3 regions of the Lactobacillus sp. ESL0263 genome follow, and region 1 is predicted to be linked to each of the others. Evidence: predicted binding sites of a transcription regulator. Region 1 holds the regulator's gene; each other region holds the start of a gene.
What was found. The regulator NrdR, encoded in region 1, represses ribonucleotide reductase genes. The targets are predictions, from matches to a motif close to ACACNATATATNGTGT.

Region 1 (7,163 bases):
CAATTACCGTATATTCAAGAATTGCTGCATGACTTAGGTATATCGACCTACGAGCTGGAAAACTATGAAGCGGATGATATCATCGGTACTTTTTCTAGAATCGGTGAAGAAAATGGTTTCGATGTAACAATTGTGACTGGTGATAAAGATTTAACCCAATTAGCTACTGAAAAGACTACGGTCATGGTGACTAAGTCAGGTGTGATGAACTTAGAGGCTTACACACCGGAACACATGAAAGAAGTTAATGGTGTTACACCAACTGAATTTATCGATATGAAAGCATTGATGGGCGACAATTCCGATAATTATCCTGGAGTAACCAAGGTAGGTCCCAAAAAAGCTTCGCAATTGGTCCAAGAATATGGTTCAGTTGAAAATCTTTATGATCATATCGACGAAATGAAGCAGTCAAAATTAAAAGAAAACCTGCTAAACGATAAAGACAAGGCTCTTTTGGGTAAAAAACTTGCTACTATTGATTGTCAAACTCCAGTTACGATTGGAATTGATGATATTAAGCGTAAGGATGTCGACTACCCGAAATTACGACGTTTTTATGAAAAAATGAATTTCAGAAAGTTTTTAAGTGAACTTGATCCTAGCGCTGCAGATTCAGAAAATCAAAATGATGAAAATGAAAAAGCTTTGATGGAATATACGGAATTAACAAAGGATAATTTGGCAAAAGTTGACGCTAAAGAAGGCGACACCATTGTCTTTTACTTAGGAATGCTCGGACCTAATTATCATTTAGCTGATTTCGTTGGTTTTGCATTTAAAATTGCTGGTCAAATTTATGTCAGTCGCGATGTTGACCTATTAAAAGAGAAAAATTTGCAACATCTGTTAGAAAATGAAAAAATCAAAAAGGATGTTTTTGATTTAAAACGTACGACAGTTGGACTTAACCGACTTGGAATTCATGCACATGGAATCGATTATGATATGCTTCTTGCCTCATACTTAATTAACAATGAAAATAATTCGGATGATATGGCTGAAGTTTGCCGGATGTATGGTAATAACTCTGTTAGAAGTGATTTGGACGTCTACGGCAAAGGGAAAAGTGAACAAATTCCTGAAGATGATAAGGTTTTGTTTAATCACCTTGCAACCAAGGCTGAAGCAATCGAAAGCTTGAAGGAAACCTTACTTGCTAAACTTAAGGAGCATGAACAGGATGATCTTTTTGCTAGCATCGAGATTCCCGTTGCGCGCGTTTTGGCAAAGATGGAAATTAATGGTATCAAGGTATTACCTGATACATTAACCCAATTGCAAGATGAGTTTGCCGGCGAATTGTCCAAAATGGAGAAGGAAATTTATGAAGAAGCTGGCGAAGAGTTCAATATTAATTCGCCAAAACAGCTTGGTCATATCCTGTTTGAAAAAATGGGCCTTAAACCAATCAAAAAGACCAAAACTGGCTATTCAACTTCAGTTGATGTTTTAAATCAACTGAAGGATGAGAATCCAATTATTGAAAAGATTCTTTCTTATCGTCAAATTGCAAAAATCCAGTCAACTTATGTTAATGGTTTGCTTGATGTCATTCAAAAAGACGGACGTGTACATACACGTTATTTGCAAACTTTGACTGCAACAGGACGTCTTTCTTCAGTTGATCCTAACTTACAAAATATTCCAACTAGAACAGATGAAGGAAAGCAGATTAGAAAAGCGTTCGTTCCTAGTCAACCAGATGGTTATATTTTCTCCTGTGACTATTCACAAATTGAATTGCGGGTTTTGGCTCAGGTTTCTGGTGATGAGCAGATGCAAGAAGCATTTAGAACGGGTTATGATATTCACGCTCATACTGCAATGAGAATTTTCCACTTAAAGTCAACCGATGAAGTAACACCATTAATGCGTCGTCGTGCAAAGGCAGTTAACTTCGGTATTGTTTATGGTATTTCAGATTATGGTTTGTCTAAAAACTTAAATATTAGTCGTAAGCAGGCAAAAGAATTTATTGATAACTACTTTGAACAATATCCACAAATTAAAGACTATATGGATAAAGCAGTGAAAGTTGCGCGTGAAAAAGGTTATGCAGAAACTATTATGCATAGACGTCGGTACCTTCCTGACATTCATGCGAAGAATTTCAATGTCCGTTCTTTTGCAGAAAGAACTGCAATCAACTCACCGATTCAAGGATCTGCCGCAGACATTATTAAAATCGCAATGATTAATATGCAGCAAAAGTTAGATGAAATGCACTTGAAGACTAAGATGGTTGTCCAGGTTCACGACGAATTAATTTTTGATGTTCCAAAAGATGAACTTGAAACAATTAAGAAGATTGTACCTGAAGTAATGCAATCAGCAGTTAGATTAGATATTCCTTTAGTTGCTGATTCAGGTTATGGTCACAACTGGTTTGATGCCAAATAAGGAGTATGAGTAATGCCAGAAATGCCAGAGGTTGAAACGGTACGTCGTACCTTATTACCACTGATTAAAGGAAAAACAATAAAAAAAGTTACGTTGTGGTACCCCAAAATTATTGCCAGTGATCCGCAAGAATTTGAACAGCAATTAGTTAATAAGAAAATAGAAACGATTGATCGCTATGCGAAGTACTTGTTGATTAGGTTGAGTGGGAACTTGACGGTAGTTTCTCATTTGCGCATGGAAGGCAAGTATCGCTTAGTTAAAGAAAATACGAAAAAAGATAAGCATGATCATGTTCAGTTTGTTTTTACCGATGGCTCAGCTTTGAGATATAACGATGTTCGTAAATTCGGTAGAATGCAGTTAGTTAAAACTGGAACGGAAAAAGAAGTAACTGGTATCAGTAAACTGGGCCCAGAACCTAATTCACCAGCTTTTACAGTTGCAGCTTTTACTAGGGGACTTGCGCGCAAGAAAAAAAGTATTAAGAATACGCTTCTTGATCAGTCAGTGGTTGCCGGACTAGGTAATATCTATGTTGATGAAGTTTTATGGGAAACCAAAATTCATCCTTTGAGTATGGCCAATGCTCTGCCCAAAACTAAAATCAAGCAGCTTCACGATAACATTAATTCTCTAATTGAATTGGCGATTGAAGAACGAGGAACTACGGTTCATACATACCTTGATGCTAATGGGAAAACCGGTGGTTTTCAGGAAATGCTCAAAGTTTATGGTCATAAGGGAGAGCCATGTGTTCGTTGTGACACACCACTAGAAAAAATAAAAGTTTCGGGCAGAGGGACTACTTTTTGCCCCCACTGTCAGGTAATTTATAAATGACTTTAGTACTTGGCTTAACAGGTGGAATTGCAAGTGGGAAAAGCACGGCAGATGCCTTTTTCCTTAAGCGCAATTTATCTGTTATTGACAGCGATGTGATTGCACATGACATTTTAAATATCGATCAGCTAGGTTATAAAAAAGTGATTAGTTATTTTGGCCAAGATATTTTAAATTCTGATCGTACACTTAATCGCAAAAAGTTAGGACAAATTGTTTTTAATGATCAAAGTAAGTTAAATGTGCTTAACCAGATAACACATCCATTGATTTTTAGCGAAATTGAAGATAAAATTACGCAAAATAAACTTTTAAAGAAACCAGTAGTTATTGTAGATGCACCTTTACTATTTGAAACTAAAGTAAAAGATTATTGTGATAAAACCTTGTTAATTGCGGTTCCAGAGGAGTTGCAATTGCAGCGATTAATGACACGTGATCGCTTAAATAAAACTGAGGCTTTAAATAGAATAAAAACACAGATGCCACTATCGCAAAAGGAAAAATTAGCAGATTATGTCATCACAAATACTGGTACAATAAAAGAGCTAGAAACTAAATTAGCAAACCTGCTATGTGAACTAAAAGAGGAGGACTAAGATGGAATGTCCTAATTGTCGGCAAAATGCCTCACGTGTAATCGATTCGCGTCCAAGTGATGAAAATCGTGCAATTAGACGCAGAAGAGAATGTGAAAACTGTGGCTTTCGCTTTACTACTTTTGAACGAATTGAAACAACGCCATTATTAGTAATTAAGAATGATAATACTAGAGAGCCGTTTAATCGTAAAAAGATTCTGCATGGTGTAATGGCAGCTGGGCAAAAGCGTCCAATTACCAGTGCACAATTTGAAGAACTAGTTGATCACGTTGAAAACAAGGTTAGACAGCAAGGTGTAAGTGAAATATCTTCGAAAAAAATTGGTCAGTTGGTAATGGATGAATTAGCTGAACTAGATGATGTTGCTTATATTCGTTTTGCGTCGATTTACCGTGAATTTAAAGATATGTCGAGTTTCATGAAGACAATGGAGGATATGATTGCTAAAAGAGAGAAAGGAAATTAGAAATGTTTGAGACAGATAATCCCAAACAACCTTTTTTTATTGCTAATCATATTGACCTATATCCAGCTGATCTTCGCATTTTAGTAAAGCTTTATCAGCCTTTAGTTGGCTCTCTTGCTCTTTCCATGTACCTTAGTCTGAATGAAGACTATAATTCTGGTGCAATGCTATCTGATTCAACTGGCTTATACGCGTTACAAGAACAGCTTGATTGCAACCTTAAAAGTCTTTTTACTGCGCTGCATAAGCTTGAAGGTACTGGTTTGATTCAAACACGCATGATTGAAAATGAAATTATGGGTAAGGTACTAGTTTTTCAGCTAGCAAAGGTTCCAAGTAGTAATGAATTTTTTGCCACACCTCTTTTAGCCAGTTTGCTTAAGGAAAAAATTGGTGTTAGCGCATTTCAAAAATTGAGTCATGTTTTTGCCCAAGAAGGTAGTCAGAACTTAAACCAACCTAATGGCTTAGCGACCGCAACTGATGTTTCTGCCTCATTCATGGACGTCTTTCGTTTACCCGATCAAGAAGCAATTGAACCTTCAATTGAAGTGAAACAGGCTGCTCAAGAAAACCAGATTCCTAAACCTGTTCAGGCAAGTATCAAACAAGATGACAAGATAGACTGGGATTTTATGAAGCAGCAGTTTGAGATTTATCAAATTCCAGAGACAGAAATTGATCGTAACCGGGAAGCAATTCGGGCCGTTATGCGCACCTATGGTTTGTCCGAACAAGAATTTGTTGATGAGGCTTTGTCATGCTTACACGGAGACTATCAGCTTGATATGTCCTTAATTAAAAAGACAATCGCAAACAGTATTCATGCTCAAACAACACGTGATCAACTTAAAAGAGTTACGCGTACTGAAGAAACTAGTCCTTCAAATGCGCATTTTAGTGAACAAGAACAAAAACTTTTACAACTTGTGAAGAGTAAATCTCCAGCTCAGTTTTTATATTATCTAAAAACTGAACGTCATGATTATGTTGATGCTAGCGAATATCATGTCCTTGACAGTTTATATAATGAAAAAGGGATACCAGCTGAATTGCTGAATCTTTTGACCTACGCTTGTCTAAAAAGCGCACCGAATATTTCCTATCGTTTAGCGAATAAAATCCTGCATGATTGGTTGCAACACGGTGTGAAGACAGGTGAGCAAGCACTTGACTATATGAATAAACGTGAGCAAAATAAAGGAAAATATCCTCGTTATACTCAGGCAAAAAGGGTTGAAAAGGCAACGGACTGGAGCAAGAAAAAAGCTACAGTTAAATCAGACGTTTCTTCGGCAGATTTAAAGAACTTTTTCAAGAACTTTGAAGACCAAAATGGCATGAAGTAGGTGAATCTATGGAACCGATTAATAAATTTATTTCTGCAAAGAATCATCCAGCAGCTAAAAAAATTGACCCAGCTCAGATTAGGCAACAAGTTTTAGCTGAACCGGCTGTCAGTCAGTTCATTAGCGCTCATCAGGACAAAATAACGGATGAAATGATTGATAAGAGCATGTCTGCTCTTTTTGAATTTTATTTGTTTCAACAAAATAAAAAGGATCCAGTCACACAGGGCTTTAAACCGAAATTGATTCTAAATACTAATGCGATTGATATTACTTATGTTCCTGAAGACAGTAAGATTGAACATGATCGGGAAGTTAGTGCCAGAAAGAATCTGCGTTTAATTGATCTGCCAACCAGTTTGCATGATGTTAAACTCAGTCAAGTTGAGATAACGCCTGAAAGAAAGCAAGCAATGGCTGATATTGGTCAATTCTTGAGTGCCTACTCTAAGAATATTCATCAAAAAGGTCTATTTTTATCAGGTAGTTTTGGAGTAGGTAAAACTTTCATTCTTGCTGGCTTGGCAAATTCACTTGCAATGATGAATAAGCGTGTTGTTTTCATGCATGTGCCTAATTTCATTGCTGGTCTTTCAAGTCATTTTAATGATAATAGCCTGCCGGAAGAGGTACAGCGAATTTCAAATTGTGATGTACTAATTTTGGATGATATTGGTGCTGAAAATCTCAGTCAGTGGTCTCGTGATGAAGTTTTAGCAGTAATCCTGCAATCCAGGATGGACAATCAATTGCCGACTTTCTTTTCTTCCAATTTCTCAATGGACGATTTGGAAGAACATTTTAAGGAGACTAAAAATGCAATAGATCCAGTTAAAGCTGCAAGACTAATGGAAAGAGTACGGACTTTGGCTAAAGAGGTCGTTGTTTCTGGTCCTAATAGACGACGCTAAATTAAAAAAAGGTTAAACCAAAAAGCACTTAACTAAAAAGTGCTTTTTGTGATTTTTATTAAAAAAGTTCTTGCAAAAAAATGGTAGATATGTATAATTATCTTAATTGAATGAACATGATGCAGCTCAAGTCAGAGAGAATCACATTATTCTGGAAGTGGTTCAATGTAGATGTACCCCACTCATTCAAACTTAAAAAGTAATTAAAATGGGTGAGTTCCATTATCAACTTAATTTGAGAAGTTAGATTCGTATATCTGACTTGAAATTTGGGTGGAACCACGCTAATAACGTCCCAGTGCAGTGATGCACTGGGGCGTTTTTTTATATTTTCGGAGGTATAGATGAGTTTTTCAGTTATTTTGCCAGATGGATCAAAACGTGATTTTGATCAAGCAATTACAATTAGTGATTTGGCACATGGTATTTCAACATCACTAGGAAAAGCAGCACTTGCTGGTAAAGTAGACGGACAATTACAACCGGTTGATTATCAACTCGATCGTGATGCTAATGTAGCAATTATTACTGATAAAGATGAAGAAGGCTTGAATGTCTTACGTGATACAGTAGCATTTGTTTTTGAAGC
Region 2 (7,163 bases), on a different contig from region 1:
TTGAAGATTGGCAAAAAGGTAGCAGAAAAATTAAAAGGTACAACAGAAACGCGGAAACAGGAGGATCTCTTAGGTGTTATTATCAATATCTTGATTGTGTGTATTGAGCAAGGAGCCTATGACGAAACTGGATATTTTGTTAAAGCTGCCGAGAATATCAGAATAGTGCCAAAACTATTCTTTTATAAGAACATGCTGGTCTTTTTAGAAAATATGATTAACGAGCACTTTGACCATCAAGAAGAGTATGTGGCTAAATGCCAATGGGCAATCAAAAATTTCGACTTACTAGGAATGCCTGAATATGGTAAAGAAGCAGAACGTTTTTTTAACGAATATCAGTAAAATGAATAATAGTGCTAAGATAAGAATAAAATAGTTAAGCTTGAGCATAGAAGGGATGATTTTATGAAAATAGGTTTTATTGGAACAGGTGTAATGGGTAACGCAATTTGCCTTAATCTGTTAAAGGCTGGTCATGATTTAGTGGTTTATAACAGAACCAAGAGTAAGACTGATAACTTAGTTGCTCAGGGTGCAACTTGGTGTGAGAGCCCTAAAAAAGTTGCTGAGAATGCCGAATTAATCTTTACGATGGTTGGCTTTCCAGCTGATGTTGAGAAAGTTTATTTCGGTGATGAAGGTATTTTTCAGGCCGCTGTTAAGGACAAATATCTAGTTGATATGACCACTTCAAAGCCTGCACTAGCTCAGCGTATTTTCCGTGAAGGGGAGCAACAAGGAGCAAAAGTTTTGGACGCACCGGTTTCAGGTGGAGACTTAGGAGCTAAAAATGGTACTTTGACAATTATGGTCGGTGGAGATGAAGCAGCTTATCAAGATTTGGAACCAGTCTTTAAAGACTTTGGCAAAACCGTGCATTACTTTGGTGCTGCAGGAGCAGGTCAGAATACAAAAATGGCCAACCAAATTATGATTGCTGGAACAATGACTGGAATGTGTGAAATGCTCGTCTATGCCAAAAAAGCAGGTTTGGATCTTGAATCTGTACTAGAGACAGTTGGAGCAGGTAGTGCTGCTAATTGGAGTTTGAGCAATTATGGTCCACGTATCTTGAAGGATGATTATACACCTGGCTTTTTCAGCAAGCACTTCTTAAAAGACTTGCGCATTGCCTTGGAAACTGCCAAAGAAATGGAGCTTGAGTTGCCAGCTACTAAAGAGGCAGAAAAATTGTATGAAACCTTGGTTGATGAGCGTGGTCTAGGTGACTTGGGCACACAAGGCTTGATCAAATTATGGTGGAACTAATATTTAGTTCAAAAACAAAAAGAGCAGTTTCAGATTTGGAACTGCTCTTTTTTATGAGTAAGTATAAGTGAATTTTAAGTTAATTGATTTTACTTTTGACTTCTTCTACGCCGTCTAAAACGTTAGCATAGCGTGCCAAAATGAAAAGGTAGTCTGATAAACGATTAATATATTTTAAGCAAGCAGGGGCTAATTTTTGCTGCTCATCATTTAATTTAGCCATTGCACGTTCTGCTCTCCTAGCAACCGTACGAGCATAATGCAAATGGGTCGCGGTAATCGAACCGCCCGGCAAAATAAAGTGGGTAGTTTTTGGAATTTTTTGATTAAGCTCGTCTATTTGTTGTTCAAGGAATTCGACTGTAGCCACCGTTATTTCTTCGTGTCTTTTAACAGCAATATCGCTTTCTAATTCATATAAATCACGTTGTCGATCTTGCAGTGGGTTAAGAAATTCTTGACACTGATCGGATAAGTTAGCAATTACAACACCTAAATATGAATCTAGTTCATCGATGTCACCAAGTGCTTCAATTTGTAGGTCATACTTAGGTACCATTTTACCGGTGACTTGCTTGGTGTAACCTTGGTCGCCGACTTTGGTATAAATTTTGATGGTCATAAAAGCCTCCGTTTGTAGTGATCTAGTGCAACATTAAGTGGTTTATATAGAATGGGGTAGAAGACTAAGTTGCCGACTGCATGGTAAGTATCAAAAACCAAGCTTCCAGCCCAGTAGGCTAGAAATGCATTAAAGCCACCAAAAATCGACATCCCGAAGTCTACGAAACAACCGTATTCCCAACCTAAAAAGGCAGCAACGACTAATTGATAAGTAAAGTGCTTTTTTAACGGCGTAAATTTTGCCAGTAATGCAACAGTTAAAACGCAGCCGCCATAGGCTAAGACCTGTGAGATGGTCCAAATGCCGAAGCCTAAGTAAATGTTAGAGACTACCATGGTCAAAATGGCTAGGGCAAAGCCGAAGGTAAAGCCCATGTTTAACGTTACGATTACCAAAATATCAGTAACTGGCTGAACGTTTGGAACTGGAATAATTTTAAAAATGCGTAAGGCTACGCACATGGCAGTTAAAATAGCAAGCAGTGCTAATTTCTTGGTTGAATCATGCATGATTGCTGATTAGTCGATCTTTGCTAAAGTGAATTTAACCTTATCTTTGTTAGCTACTTTTTGCTCTGCAGCACCTTTAGAAGCAAATTTGCCGTTGATAGTGTAAGTCCAGTAAACCTTTTTAGCTTTATTTTGACTCTTACCATCGATTGAAGTGATGAAGCCATCAGTACTCTTTACTTTCCAAAGCTTCTTAAGACCTTGCATAACAGTTGAGTGCTTAGGCACTTTAACGCTTTTAGTCTTGTAGTTTTTATTATTTACTTTAAGGGTATAAGTAACGCGAACTTTGCTTGCAGCATCAACTTGTTGAACATTTTGGGTGCTACCATATCCAGCAACAGTGAAAGTAAAGATAGTAGCGATCCCGGCAAGAACTGATAATTTATTTTTTTTCATGATAAAACTCCTATTTTTAATACATAAATTTAGATTATTTAACTGGACAAGCACCCGATTCACAATCGGTTTGATCAACTAGCTCGATGTCTTTTTGATCATCATGTTGTTCAGCAAAGACAGTAGCAACATCGCCAGATATTTTGGCTTTGCGCTCCTCATATGTTTCCTTATCAATTGGTTCTTTTGGCGCTTGCTCCAAAGATCCACCATAGTAAGGAAGAAGAGACGTTGACTTAATGACGTTACGATATTGCTTAAATAAAGAGGTGATTTTGTCCCCTTCATCGCTTTGGAAAGTAACAGTACAACTAACCGCATTATCGGACCAGTAGGTTTGTAAAAATGCTTGAGTTGCAAACTGTTCTTCAATTGAAACAGTACCAGCAGAAGCAAAGTTTTTGCTGTCTGCATGAGCTGCTCTTAATGGAAATTCCACACAAATAGTATTTGGTGAATAGATATCTGGTTCTGAGTAGTAACCACAAGCATCAAGGGCCTTGAGTAAAGGATCTGAAGCTTGGAATCTGATTCTTTGAATTAGATAGCCAGCGTAGTGGAAGTGCATACCTTCAGAAGCACCTGCAAGTTTAGCAACAGTACCAGATGGTTTAACAGTGGTGTGTTTGATAGAAGGATTGCAATTTAAAGCCTTACTGTAGTCTTGATCGGCATCAATTACTGCTTGATATGCTTCTTCGACCATTTTGATTCCCTTAGGATCATAAATTGGCTTTTTAATTTTTGCGCCTGTCTCTTCGTCGATACTGTCTTCAAAGCCGGTAACAACCCGATGACCTAAATCATTTAAGAGCCAATCTTGGATACCTGACATTGAAACACCGATTCGTCTGTTCTTGTAGATGATGTTGCGGGAAACTTCCCAGTCATATTCACTAAAAGTTACACGCTTGGTATAACGGGTAGCCAGTTTGAAGACCTCTTTTAAGTCCCAGCCTTGTTCTTCAGCAATGTAAGGAAAAACTTCAAATAAGTTACATGGCTCACCGTTGGCTAATGAAATCTCACCACATGGGTTTGTTCCTTCAACTTCGCCATCAATACCTTCTTGATAACCATCAATAATACGGCCGTAATTACGTGACAAGTCTAAGTTAACAACACCAGGTTCACCGTTTTCTCTAATACCAGCGGCAATTGGCTCGTATCCATCGAATTTAGCGTCAATCGCAACACTATTGTTTGAAGCCCAACGGTGATGATATAGCTTATCTTTATCTTGCTTCATTGTGATGAAATCTTGATCATCGTTAGAGCCTAATGCTAATTCAGCAGACCGTCTAACATTTCCTGCAACAACAGTTTTCCCAATTAAGTTGCAAATGTCTGTGCCATCAACTGAGGTGATTTTTGTACCAACGCGATTATTGATAATATCGTTAATCTCAAACAGCATTTCGACCAATGGCATTGGGCCAGAAGCAGTACCACCAAAACCGTGAATTTTTGCACCGTAAGGACGAATACCACTGATGTCTAAAACCAACTTCTGTTTATTTTCAGGATTGGTCTCCTTAAAGTGCATATCGATTAAACGGGCATTAGCTAAAACCCAACCTTCACGGGTGTCGGGTAAATTGTAATAGATATAGTCATCCGAATTCTGATTTTGCTTTACCCACTCACTTTTATCAGTTGCTCCAAGCTTGACGGAGTCGTCATAAGAAGCACTAGCCTTGTCGATTACAATCGTTAAATCGATTTTATTGTCAACTGAGGGAATTTTTTGGATATTGTCCTGAACGACGGAAAAGCCAACGCCGCCACCTTTCATCAATTGGTCAAAGACGAAAGAAAATGGCATTGAAAGAGCTTCTTGATTTTTGTCCAAATAATCAGGCACGATATGACTATCACCATATTTCTGTGGTTTGATAGCAATAAACCAGCAATTGTTTAAGGAATCACCATTACGTCTTTGGTAATCAGTCCCAGAAACCCACAAGTTCCGCCCTGACGGAGTAGAAGCAAGGCCATAAATAAGCTTGAATAAACGCTTAGCTTCGTCTGTCAGTTCCTCAACCACATCTTCAGAAGGCGAATCAGTTAAGCGTGGATCAAGGTTAATGTTGCCTTCCACAACACGCTTAACTGTTTCGTCCCATTCTTCAGCGCGATTATATTCAGGAAGCCAGCGTGCATAAGTCCGCTTGTACGTGACCCAGCCAAGTTCTCCCCAGTGAGGCGAAACATTTTGTTTCACTTGATCAATATAAGCCTGATCCAAGCTTATTCTTGCATTTTTCATATACAAAATATCTCCTCATAAAATAACATTTTGTTTCACATACACATCATGTATGGTGTATAAAAAGACTATAACACAATATCTTGTATTTACCAGCGGATATGCAGCAGCCAAATCCGAACAAAAAAAGATGATTTAAGGCAGCAGTAGGAGAAAAAGATTTTCAAAAAAATCATATAGCAATCGGCGTATAGAAAAAGCACAATAAACTAAAAAAGCTTATTGTGCTTCAAAAAGATTAATAAAAAAGAGTTAACGACCAATTGCTGTAAAGAGCAGGAGAAGTATTCCTCCCAAAATAGCAAAAGGAATTAGTAAATGAATAAAGAAAATGAAGATTAAACCGCATGCCAGTATAAATAATAAAATTTTAATTATCCCAACACCTAGTTTAGCCAGTGCCCAGATCAATGCAAAAATTAGTAATAAAGTAAGCATACTAGTATTTCCTCCTGATTTATTTGGTAAGCAATTATACCTCAAGCGCATTTACTTAAAATGAGTTTTACCTAAATTTAACAAAAAGATAATTATGTTTTTTATGAGTAATTTACTGGTATAATATTTTTCCATAGCAGTATTTATTTCCCGGGAAATAATTGGAAAGGATGAAAAATACTTGCGTTTTAGACAAATTATTTTTGATGTAGATGACACACTAATCGATTTCGCGGATACGGAGAATTTCGCGCTCCATCGCCTTTTTAACGCGCACCACTGGCCACTAACAGAGGACTTACAGCGGCGTTACCACTCATATAATCAAAGTTTATGGCGTCAGCTTGAAACTGGTGCATTAACATATGATCAATTGAGTGAAATGGTTTTTCATAATTTTATCAAAGAAAACTATCATATTAATGTTGATGGACTTGCCGTTATGGATGAATATCGTTCATACTTCAGTCAAGCTTATAAGTTGCTACCTGGTGTAGAAGATACGCTTCGTTTTGCCAAAAAGAGTGGGTACGAGTTGACCATTTTAAGTAATGGTGAAGCCTATATGCAACGCCATCGCTTAGAGCTAGCTGGAATTAAGAACTATTTTAATTTAATTATTACTTCTGAAGAAGCAGGTTATTCAAAACCTGATGCTCGAATTTTTGATTACTTTTTTGACCGGGCGGAATATGGCCCTGAAGAAACAGTATTTTTTGGAGATGGTTTACAATCAGACATTTTAGGTGCAGAAAACTATGGTTTTAGCAGTGTCTGGTATAACCATCGCGGGCGAAAAAATAACATGAATTTACATCCTCTGTGTGAAGTGAAAACATATCCCGAATTCGTGAAACTGTTAAAAAATGACTTTGAAAGAATTAATTAGCAATTTGTTAAATTTGATGTGGCAGCATATATATTATTCGATATAATATAACAGAGGTGAAAATAATGACTGTCAAAATTAGTTCTTTAAATGATAGATATTTTTTAAATAACGGAGCTAAGATGCCTACTATAGGTTTCGGAACTTGGCAAACACCAGACGGTGATGTTGCCAAAAACTCCGTTATTGATGCAATTAATGCGGGGTACCGTTTGATTGATACTGCTGCTGCTTACGGCAATGAGGAGAGTGTCGGTAAGGGCATTAAGGAAAGTGGTATTAACCGTTATGATTTATTTGTTACAACTAAATTGTGGAATGATAAGCATGGCTATCAGGAAACAATTCAAGCAATTGACGAAAGTTTAGAAAAACTAGGGTTAGATTATCTTGATCTGTACTTAATTCACTGGCCAAATCCAAAAGCAGTGCGTGATCATTGGGCAGAATTAAACGCAGAGAGTTGGCGCGCAATGGAAGATCAGTACAAGGCAGGAAAGCTTCGTGCGATTGGGGTTTCAAACTTTAGACGTGAGCACATGGATGAATTACTAAAAACCGCTTCTATTCGTCCAGCTGTCAATCAAATCTACTTAAATCCGAGTGATATGCAGGAAGACGTTGTTTCATATAATAATGAACTTAACATTTTAAGTGAAGCATATAGTCCATTAGGAACAGGCGGCTTAATTGGAAATAAAACTGTTAGTGAAGTGGCTGAGCATTATGGTAAAACTCCTGCTCAAGTACTCTTACGTTGGT
Region 3 (7,163 bases), on a different contig from region 1:
GTAAGGAAAATGGTAAGGTTAAGCCCGTTCAATTTTCACCGCTACCTGCTGGCACGGCTGCTTCTCAAGCGTACGAGCAAATGCAGTCTCAAGCAGCAAGTATGTCCTTTATGGGTTCAACTGTCTTTCCAACCTCATTAGATAAGAAAAAGGGTAACTTTTTAAAGGATAACTACCAATTACTATCTGGCGCTTGGCCATCCAAACCAACTGATTTAGTTATGGTCATTGATAACAAGAATTCCCTTAACATTAACATTCTGAAGAACCTGGGCATTAAAGTTAAGGCAGATGAAAAACTTGATTTTAATAAGTTAATTGGTAAAGAATTCAAAGTAGTCGACAATAATGACTATTATCAAGAACTACCTACTGGTATGTTTGTGCCACAAAAACCTAACCAGACGATGTACAAGAATAGTAAAATCAAGTTACGCATTGTTAGTGTAATAAGACCAAAGAATAAGGATTCAATGGCTCTATTATCAAGCGGAATCGCATATAGTGATCGTTTAGCTGTTAAGGTTATCAAGCAGAACCAAAATTCAGCTATTGTAAAGGCACAAAAGAAATCTGACCGTAATGTAATGACTGGTCAAAACATGAATGCCAGTGCTAAAAAGCTGATGATGCAATCGATTGGCGGTTCTTCTCTTCCTGCTGGTATCATGATTTATCCAAATGACTTTGATTCGAAAGACAAAGTCTTAGATTACCTTGATCAATGGAATAAGGGTAAAAAGAAACAAGATAAAATCATCTACACTGACATGTCGAGTGCCGTTACCTCTATGACAGGTGGTTTGTTAAGTGGTATCACGGCTGTGTTAATTGCCTTTGCAGCAATCTCACTTGTCACTTCAATGATTATGATTGGTATCTTAACTTACACTTCAGTTTTGGAGCGAACAAAAGAAATTGGTATTTTAAAGGCCTTAGGTGCTCGTAAGAAAGACATCACACGCGTCTTTGATGCAGAAACATTTATCCTTGGCATATTCTCAGGTGTCTTAGGTGTAGTAATTGCTCAACTACTCGTCTTCCCTATCAACAGCATTTTATATTCAATGACTGACTTAGCAAATGTTGCTCAATTAAATCCTGTACACGCCTTGATTTTAATTGTTATTTCTACTATCTTAACGATGCTAGGTGGACATCTTCCTGCAAGAATGGCAGCTAAGAAAGATGCCGCAATTGCACTAAGAAGTGAATAGTCGCTAATTTCATTTAATTAGTCTCAAATAATGTTACATGTGAAACAAACATTATTTGAGACTTTTTTGTTATCAAAATTGGCCTTAGTTAAAAGCGCGTCAGTAGTGAAAAAAATTTTAACAAAGCTAATTGACAAATTGGCATATACCAATTTATAATGAATTTAACTTAATTGGAGGCTCAACTATGAAAATTATCATTACAAACAACAAAGAAAACGGTAGTACTGAAGGCTTTAAGCTATTTAAAAAGAGCATTGAAAATGGTGCTAAGGTAATCGGCTTAGCAACTGGCTCTACCCCTGTAGCTCTATACAACGAATGGACTCAAAGTGATCTTGATAATAGCAATCTTATTAGTATCAACCTTGATGAATATACTGGTTTAACTCCTGATAATGATCAAAGTTACCATTACTTTATGCAAAAAAATCTTTTTGACAAGAAGCCATTCAAGAAATCATATATTCCAGATGGTATTAAAGCCATTAATGACCCTCAAGGTGCTTCTGATGACTACAACAAGATCATTGATGAAAACCCAATTGATATTCAATTATTAGGTCTTGGTCAAAATGGTCATATTGCTTTTAATGAACCAGGCACTTCTTTTGATTCTGTTACTCACGAAGTCAAGTTAACTGAGAGTACTATTCAAGCTAATTCCCGCTTTTTCAGCAATATTGATGATGTGCCAAAATCAGCAATTTGTATGGGAATTGCTAACATCATGAGTGCAAAGGAAATCGTTATTATGGCTTTTGGTGAAAATAAAGCTGATGCCGTTAAAAAAATGGTCGAAGGTCCTGTAACTGAAGACGTTCCTGCTTCCGTTTTACAAAACCACTCTAATGTCACATTAATTATTGACGATGCTGCTGCAAGTAAGCTCAGTGAAAAATCAAAGAACTAATTAGATAATTTGATTAATAAAAAAGGCGATGCAAGGAAAGCATCGCCTTTTTTATTACAAATAGCTTTTAACATTAATGCTCTCTATTAACAGGTGCATATCACTAACGCTAACAAAATAATCCGTATTATGATTAGATTAGAGCATGAGAGGATGTGATAAATTGAAACGAAGTAAAAAATGGTTACTGGTAGTTTTTCTGCTTTTACTACTGCCTCTGCCAATTTATCTCTTATGGGAAACTAGCGGTTTTTGGCAAAAGTATTTAAGGCTTAGCATCCCCAAAATGGGTACATTAAATCCTATTTTCGAATGGTATCTAATCGGTGCTAGTGCCATTATTCTTTTGGCTTTAATCATTAGTTTATTAATCATTCTATTCTGGCCAGTTCAGCGCTACTTCACCTTAATTCATAAGCGCGATGGACAAGTTAGAGTTAATAGTAAGGCGATTAACGGTTATGTCATGAATTCCTTATCTGAATTGCCTTTTATCAATAAGGCAAAAGTTGATTCTAAGCTTACTAATCATAAAATCAAAATCAGGATTAGTGGCAATTTAGGACATGGTGACAACGTTAACGCTGTTCTTGAGCAATACCTTGAAGAGCTTAAAGGTAATCTTAGTCAACTTTTGGGAATCGAGCAGAAACCAAAAATCAAAATTAAGTTTGTTAACTATCAAAACTCTGATAAGCCCGAGACACGCGTTCAATAAAGGAGGCAAAAATGAATAAAATTTTGCAGGAACACCTCCCAGAAATATGCGGTGCAGCAATCGGCTTGTTACTAGCATTTTGTTTTTTGGGATTAGGCTTTTTTAAAACTATTTTTGTCATTGTGCTACTAGTGTTAGGCTTTCTAGCTGGGCATTATTGGCCATTGCTAAAAAGCTTGGTAAGTAAACAACAACAACACTAAATGAAAGGAATTTAATTATTATGGTACAAAATAACAACAACTCAAAACAAGAAGTTAAAGGCGACTTATCTTATGACTCTAAAGTAATCCAAAAGATTGTCGGCATTGCTTTGGCAGACGTTAAAGGACTATTAACTGTTAATGGCGGTTTCTTCTCTAACTTAGCTGATAAGATTGTTAACAGTGATGATGTAACTAATGGTGTTAACGTCGAAGTGGGTAAAAAACAAGTCGCTGTCGATATTGAAATCGTTGCAGAATACGGTACTGACATTCCTAAACTTTATGATGAAATTAGACAAAAGATTTATGACAAGGTTAAAGAAATGACAGGCTTGGATACCGTTGAAGTTAACGTCACAGTGGTTGATATCAAGACTAAGGAAGAGCATGAAAAAGACTCTGTCAGCTTGCAAGATCGTCTAACTGGTGCCACTCAAGACGCCAAAGAAAAGATTGACGAACAAAAAGACAAGGTTGAAGATAAAAAAGAAGAAAAGAAAGAAGAGCGCGTTAAGTAACTCATCTTAACCAATCTATTCAAAAAGAGAAGTGCTTCAAGCAATGCACTTCTCTTTTTGTTTTCCGTTAGTTTCACGTGTAACACTCCTTAATTTTTTATCATAAAAATATATATTTACATATAATTATCAAACTATAAGCAGTTTTTTTGGTCTGCACTATGCAAAATCACTTGACATTTTTGCCCCAATGCAAATTAAATTTCTTCTTGTTTACCACTATATCTCGTATTAAACTAGATATTAATCTATATATTGTATTTAAGAAAGAGCGTGATTCAAGTTATTGTTTTAAGCGGGCCTATTGGAGCCGGTAAATCCAGTTTAACCAGTATTTTAGCTGAACATTTAGGAACTCAAGCCTTTTATGAAGGCGTTGATAGTAATCCAGTTCTTCCTTTATATTACCAGGACATGAAACGGTACACTTTTTTACTTAACATTTATCTGCTTAACCACCGGTTAGCACAAATCAATCAAGCAGTTAAAGAGAAAAACAGTGTCTCTGACCGTTCTATTTACGAAGATGCCCTCTTTTTCCAAATGAATGCGGAAAGCAATGTCGCTGATCCTACCGAATTTAAGATTTACGACAGTTTACTTGAAAACATGATGGAAGACACCCCAGGAAATCCTAGTAAAAAGCCGGATCTCTTGATCTATATCCGTGTGTCACTAGATACCATGCTAAAACGAATCGAGAAGCGTGGTCGGTCTTATGAGCAAATCTCGACTGATCCCAGTCTGAAAGATTACTATGCACGCTTAATTCGCTATTATGAGCCTTGGTACGAAGAGTATGATGCCTCACCTAAGATTGTAATTGACGGTGACAAGTATGACTTTATCGGTGATGAAGATGCTAAAAAGGAAGTTTTAAGCCAGATAGATAGCAAGCTGCGTGAAATTGGCAGTCTAGAATAAGAAGGAACGTGATGACAGTTATTGTTTTAAGTGGCCCTATTGGAGCCGGTAAATCCAGTTTAACCAGTATTTTAGCCAAATATTTAGGAACTAAGCCATTTTACGAAAGTGTTGACGATAATCCAGTCTTACCACTTTTTTACGCTGATCCTAAAAAATATGCGTTTCTGCTTCAGGTATTTTTCCTTAATACACGTTTTCGCAGCATTAAGGATGCATTAACCGACGATAATAACGTACTTGATCGTTCTATCTATGAAGATGCACTCTTTTTCCAAATGAATGCCGATATTGGACGTGCAACTAAAGAAGAAGTTGACACATACTATGAGCTTTTAAACAATATGATGAATGAGCTCAAAAATATGCCAAAAAAGAGCCCTGATTTGCTCGTCCATATCAATGTTTCATACGAGACGATGCTTAAACGTATTCAGAAACGTGGCCGCCCGTATGAACAACTTAGCTATGATTCAACGCTTGAAGATTATTACAAACGACTATTACGTTATTACAAGCCTTGGTATGAAAAATATGATTATTCACCTAAAATGGAAATTAATGGTGATGAGCTTGATTTTATGACCAATGAACATGACCGTGAGATTGTTTTAAATCAAATTGTCGATAAATTAAAAGAGATTGGTAAATTACCTGAATCATGGGATAAACCAACCAAGGTCGAACTTGATGCTTAATCAGTAAACCAATCAACTTGCATATAGTAGTAAAAAAGCCGTTTTTAGATATTTAGTCTAAAAACCGGCTTTTTGTTTTGTTAAATATTCTTACTAAGCAGTCCAAAATAGTTTTTTTACACTGTTACCATTTTATTATTAAAAAAATATGTGCTATTCTGTCATAAATGTAATTTTTTGCTCATTATTTTAGTTTACGCTTTAAAGGAGAATAAGATGAATTATATTATCTCAATCATGCCTTCTCTACTTTCTGGAGCTAAAATGACCCTGATTCTATTCTTATGGACCTTGATCATTTCTATCCCACTTGGAATTATTGTTAGTTTGGGATTGATTTCGCATTTTAAAATTTTACGCGCTATTTTAAAATTTTATATCTGGATTATGCGTGGTACACCATTGTTACTACAGCTAATCTTTATTTTTTATGGATTACCCATTATTGGCATCATCTTTCAACGATACAATGCTGCCTTATTCGCTTTTATTCTAAATTATACTGCTTATTTTGCAGAAATTTTCCGTGGCGGTTTTCAGTCTGTGCCAGTCGGCCAATATGAAAGTGCACACGTTCTGCAGCTCACAAAATGGCAAACTTTGCGACATATTATTATCCCCCAAGTAAGCAAAATTGTTATACCGTCAATTGGCAATGAAGTAATCAACTTAGTCAAGGACACTTCCCTTGTTTATGTTATTGGCTTAGGTGAACTCCTACGTGCAGGAAACGTTGCAACTGCGCGAGACGTTACGCTTGTGCCATTAGTTCTAGTTGGTATTATTTATCTACTAATGACCGGTATTGCATCATTTATTTTAAAGAAAATCGAACACAGTTACTCTAAGTGGAAATAACAAGGGGAATGATTCATGCTTGAATTAAAGAATATTACTAAAAAATTTGGCTCTCGAACAATTTTAAATAAGCTAAACTTAACAATTCCCGATCAAGAGATATTAGCAATAGTCGGGCCTTCGGGTGCCGGCAAAACCACTCTTCTACGTTGCCTTAGTGGCTTAGAAAAAGTCGATTCTGGTCAATTTCTCTGGAACAATCAAGAATTTGACCCAACTGAACCAAGTAAAGATAATCAAATTACTGGTGTTGTTTTTCAAAGTTACGAATTGTTTCCTAATTTGACCATCATTGACAATATCACACTCGCACCAAAATTGGTTTTAAAAGAAGATAATAGCCAGGCTCTACAAACAGCCAAGCAATTGCTTCACAATCTAGACTTAACGGGCAAAGAAGAACTGTATCCATATCAGCTGTCTGGTGGACAAAAGCAAAGAGTTGCGATTGCGCGAGCATTAGCAATGAAACCACAAATTCTATGCTATGATGAGCCAACCTCTGCACTGGATCCTGCATTACGTACCAAAGTCGGCGAAATTATTTTACAACTGAAAAACAATAATAAGATGACACAAATTATTGTTACACACGATATGGATTTTGCTTATCAAGTAGCTGATCAAATTTTCACGGTTAAAGCGTTAGATTTTAAGAAGGTGGATTAAGTGAAATGCAAACGTCTAATGGCATTATTTGCCACCATCTTTTTTATTCTTACTCTGTCTGCCTGTAGCGGTATTTCCGTTAACAGACAAGCTAGCAAAGTTGACAATTGGACCCATATTAAGGCTCGAGGCTACGTAGTTGTTGGTGTTGACGACACATTTGTTCCAATGGATTTTCAACAAAAAAATGGAAAACTAATCGGTTATGACGTTGACTTAGCTAATGCAGTTTTTAAATTATATGGTATCAAGGTCAGCTTCCAAACAATTGATTGGTCAATGAATACAACTGAATTAAGAAATGGGACAATTGATGTAATTTGGAATGGTTTCAGTAAAACTCCCGCTAGAGAGGCAAAAGTCAACTTTAGTAAAACCTATTTGGATACAGCACAGGTCATAGTTGCACTGAAGAAAAATCACATTAACAGCATTAAAGACA

Region 2: nrdJ (ribonucleoside-triphosphate reductase, adenosylcobalamin-dependent) is a predicted target of NrdR. The motif match lies at 5,148-5,163, and genes of this name have one in related genera.
Region 3: F5ESL0263_RS08510 (deoxynucleoside kinase) is a predicted target of NrdR. The motif match lies at 3,789-3,804, and genes of this name have one in related genera.

Annotation. Positions count from the first base shown of each region.
Region 1 covers NZ_REHL01000004.1:773,448-780,610, reverse strand. Annotated here, with positions in the region: gene polA (DNA polymerase I) at 1-2,403, shown strand, start outside; gene mutM (DNA-formamidopyrimidine glycosylase) at 2,416-3,246, shown strand; gene coaE (dephospho-CoA kinase) at 3,243-3,845, shown strand; gene nrdR (transcriptional regulator NrdR) at 3,847-4,314, shown strand; gene F5ESL0263_RS05685 (DnaD domain protein) at 4,317-5,663, shown strand; gene dnaI (primosomal protein DnaI) at 5,672-6,574, shown strand; gene thrS (threonine--tRNA ligase) at 6,919-7,163, shown strand, end outside.
Region 2 covers NZ_REHL01000001.1:79,607-86,769, forward strand. Annotated here, with positions in the region: gene F5ESL0263_RS00360 (helix-turn-helix domain-containing protein) at 1-345, shown strand, start outside; gene F5ESL0263_RS00365 (NAD(P)-dependent oxidoreductase) at 409-1,272, shown strand; gene F5ESL0263_RS00370 (cob(I)yrinic acid a,c-diamide adenosyltransferase) at 1,352-1,894, opposite strand; gene F5ESL0263_RS00375 (ECF transporter S component) at 1,891-2,406, opposite strand; gene F5ESL0263_RS00380 (DUF4430 domain-containing protein) at 2,416-2,805, opposite strand; gene nrdJ (ribonucleoside-triphosphate reductase, adenosylcobalamin-dependent) at 2,840-5,074, opposite strand; gene F5ESL0263_RS00390 (hypothetical protein) at 5,327-5,512, opposite strand; gene F5ESL0263_RS00395 (YjjG family noncanonical pyrimidine nucleotidase) at 5,694-6,401, shown strand; gene F5ESL0263_RS00400 (aldo/keto reductase) at 6,467-7,163, shown strand, end outside.
Region 3 covers NZ_REHL01000006.1:460,984-468,146, forward strand. Annotated here, with positions in the region: gene F5ESL0263_RS08485 (ATP-binding cassette domain-containing protein) at 1-1,217, shown strand, start outside; gene F5ESL0263_RS08490 (glucosamine-6-phosphate deaminase) at 1,405-2,130, shown strand; gene amaP (alkaline shock response membrane anchor protein AmaP) at 2,294-2,848, shown strand; gene F5ESL0263_RS08500 (DUF2273 domain-containing protein) at 2,860-3,051, shown strand; gene F5ESL0263_RS08505 (Asp23/Gls24 family envelope stress response protein) at 3,072-3,572, shown strand; gene F5ESL0263_RS08510 (deoxynucleoside kinase) at 3,846-4,496, shown strand; gene F5ESL0263_RS08515 (deoxynucleoside kinase) at 4,508-5,194, shown strand; gene F5ESL0263_RS08520 (amino acid ABC transporter permease) at 5,411-6,052, shown strand; gene F5ESL0263_RS08525 (amino acid ABC transporter ATP-binding protein) at 6,068-6,721, shown strand; gene F5ESL0263_RS08530 (amino acid ABC transporter substrate-binding protein) at 6,740-7,163, shown strand, end outside.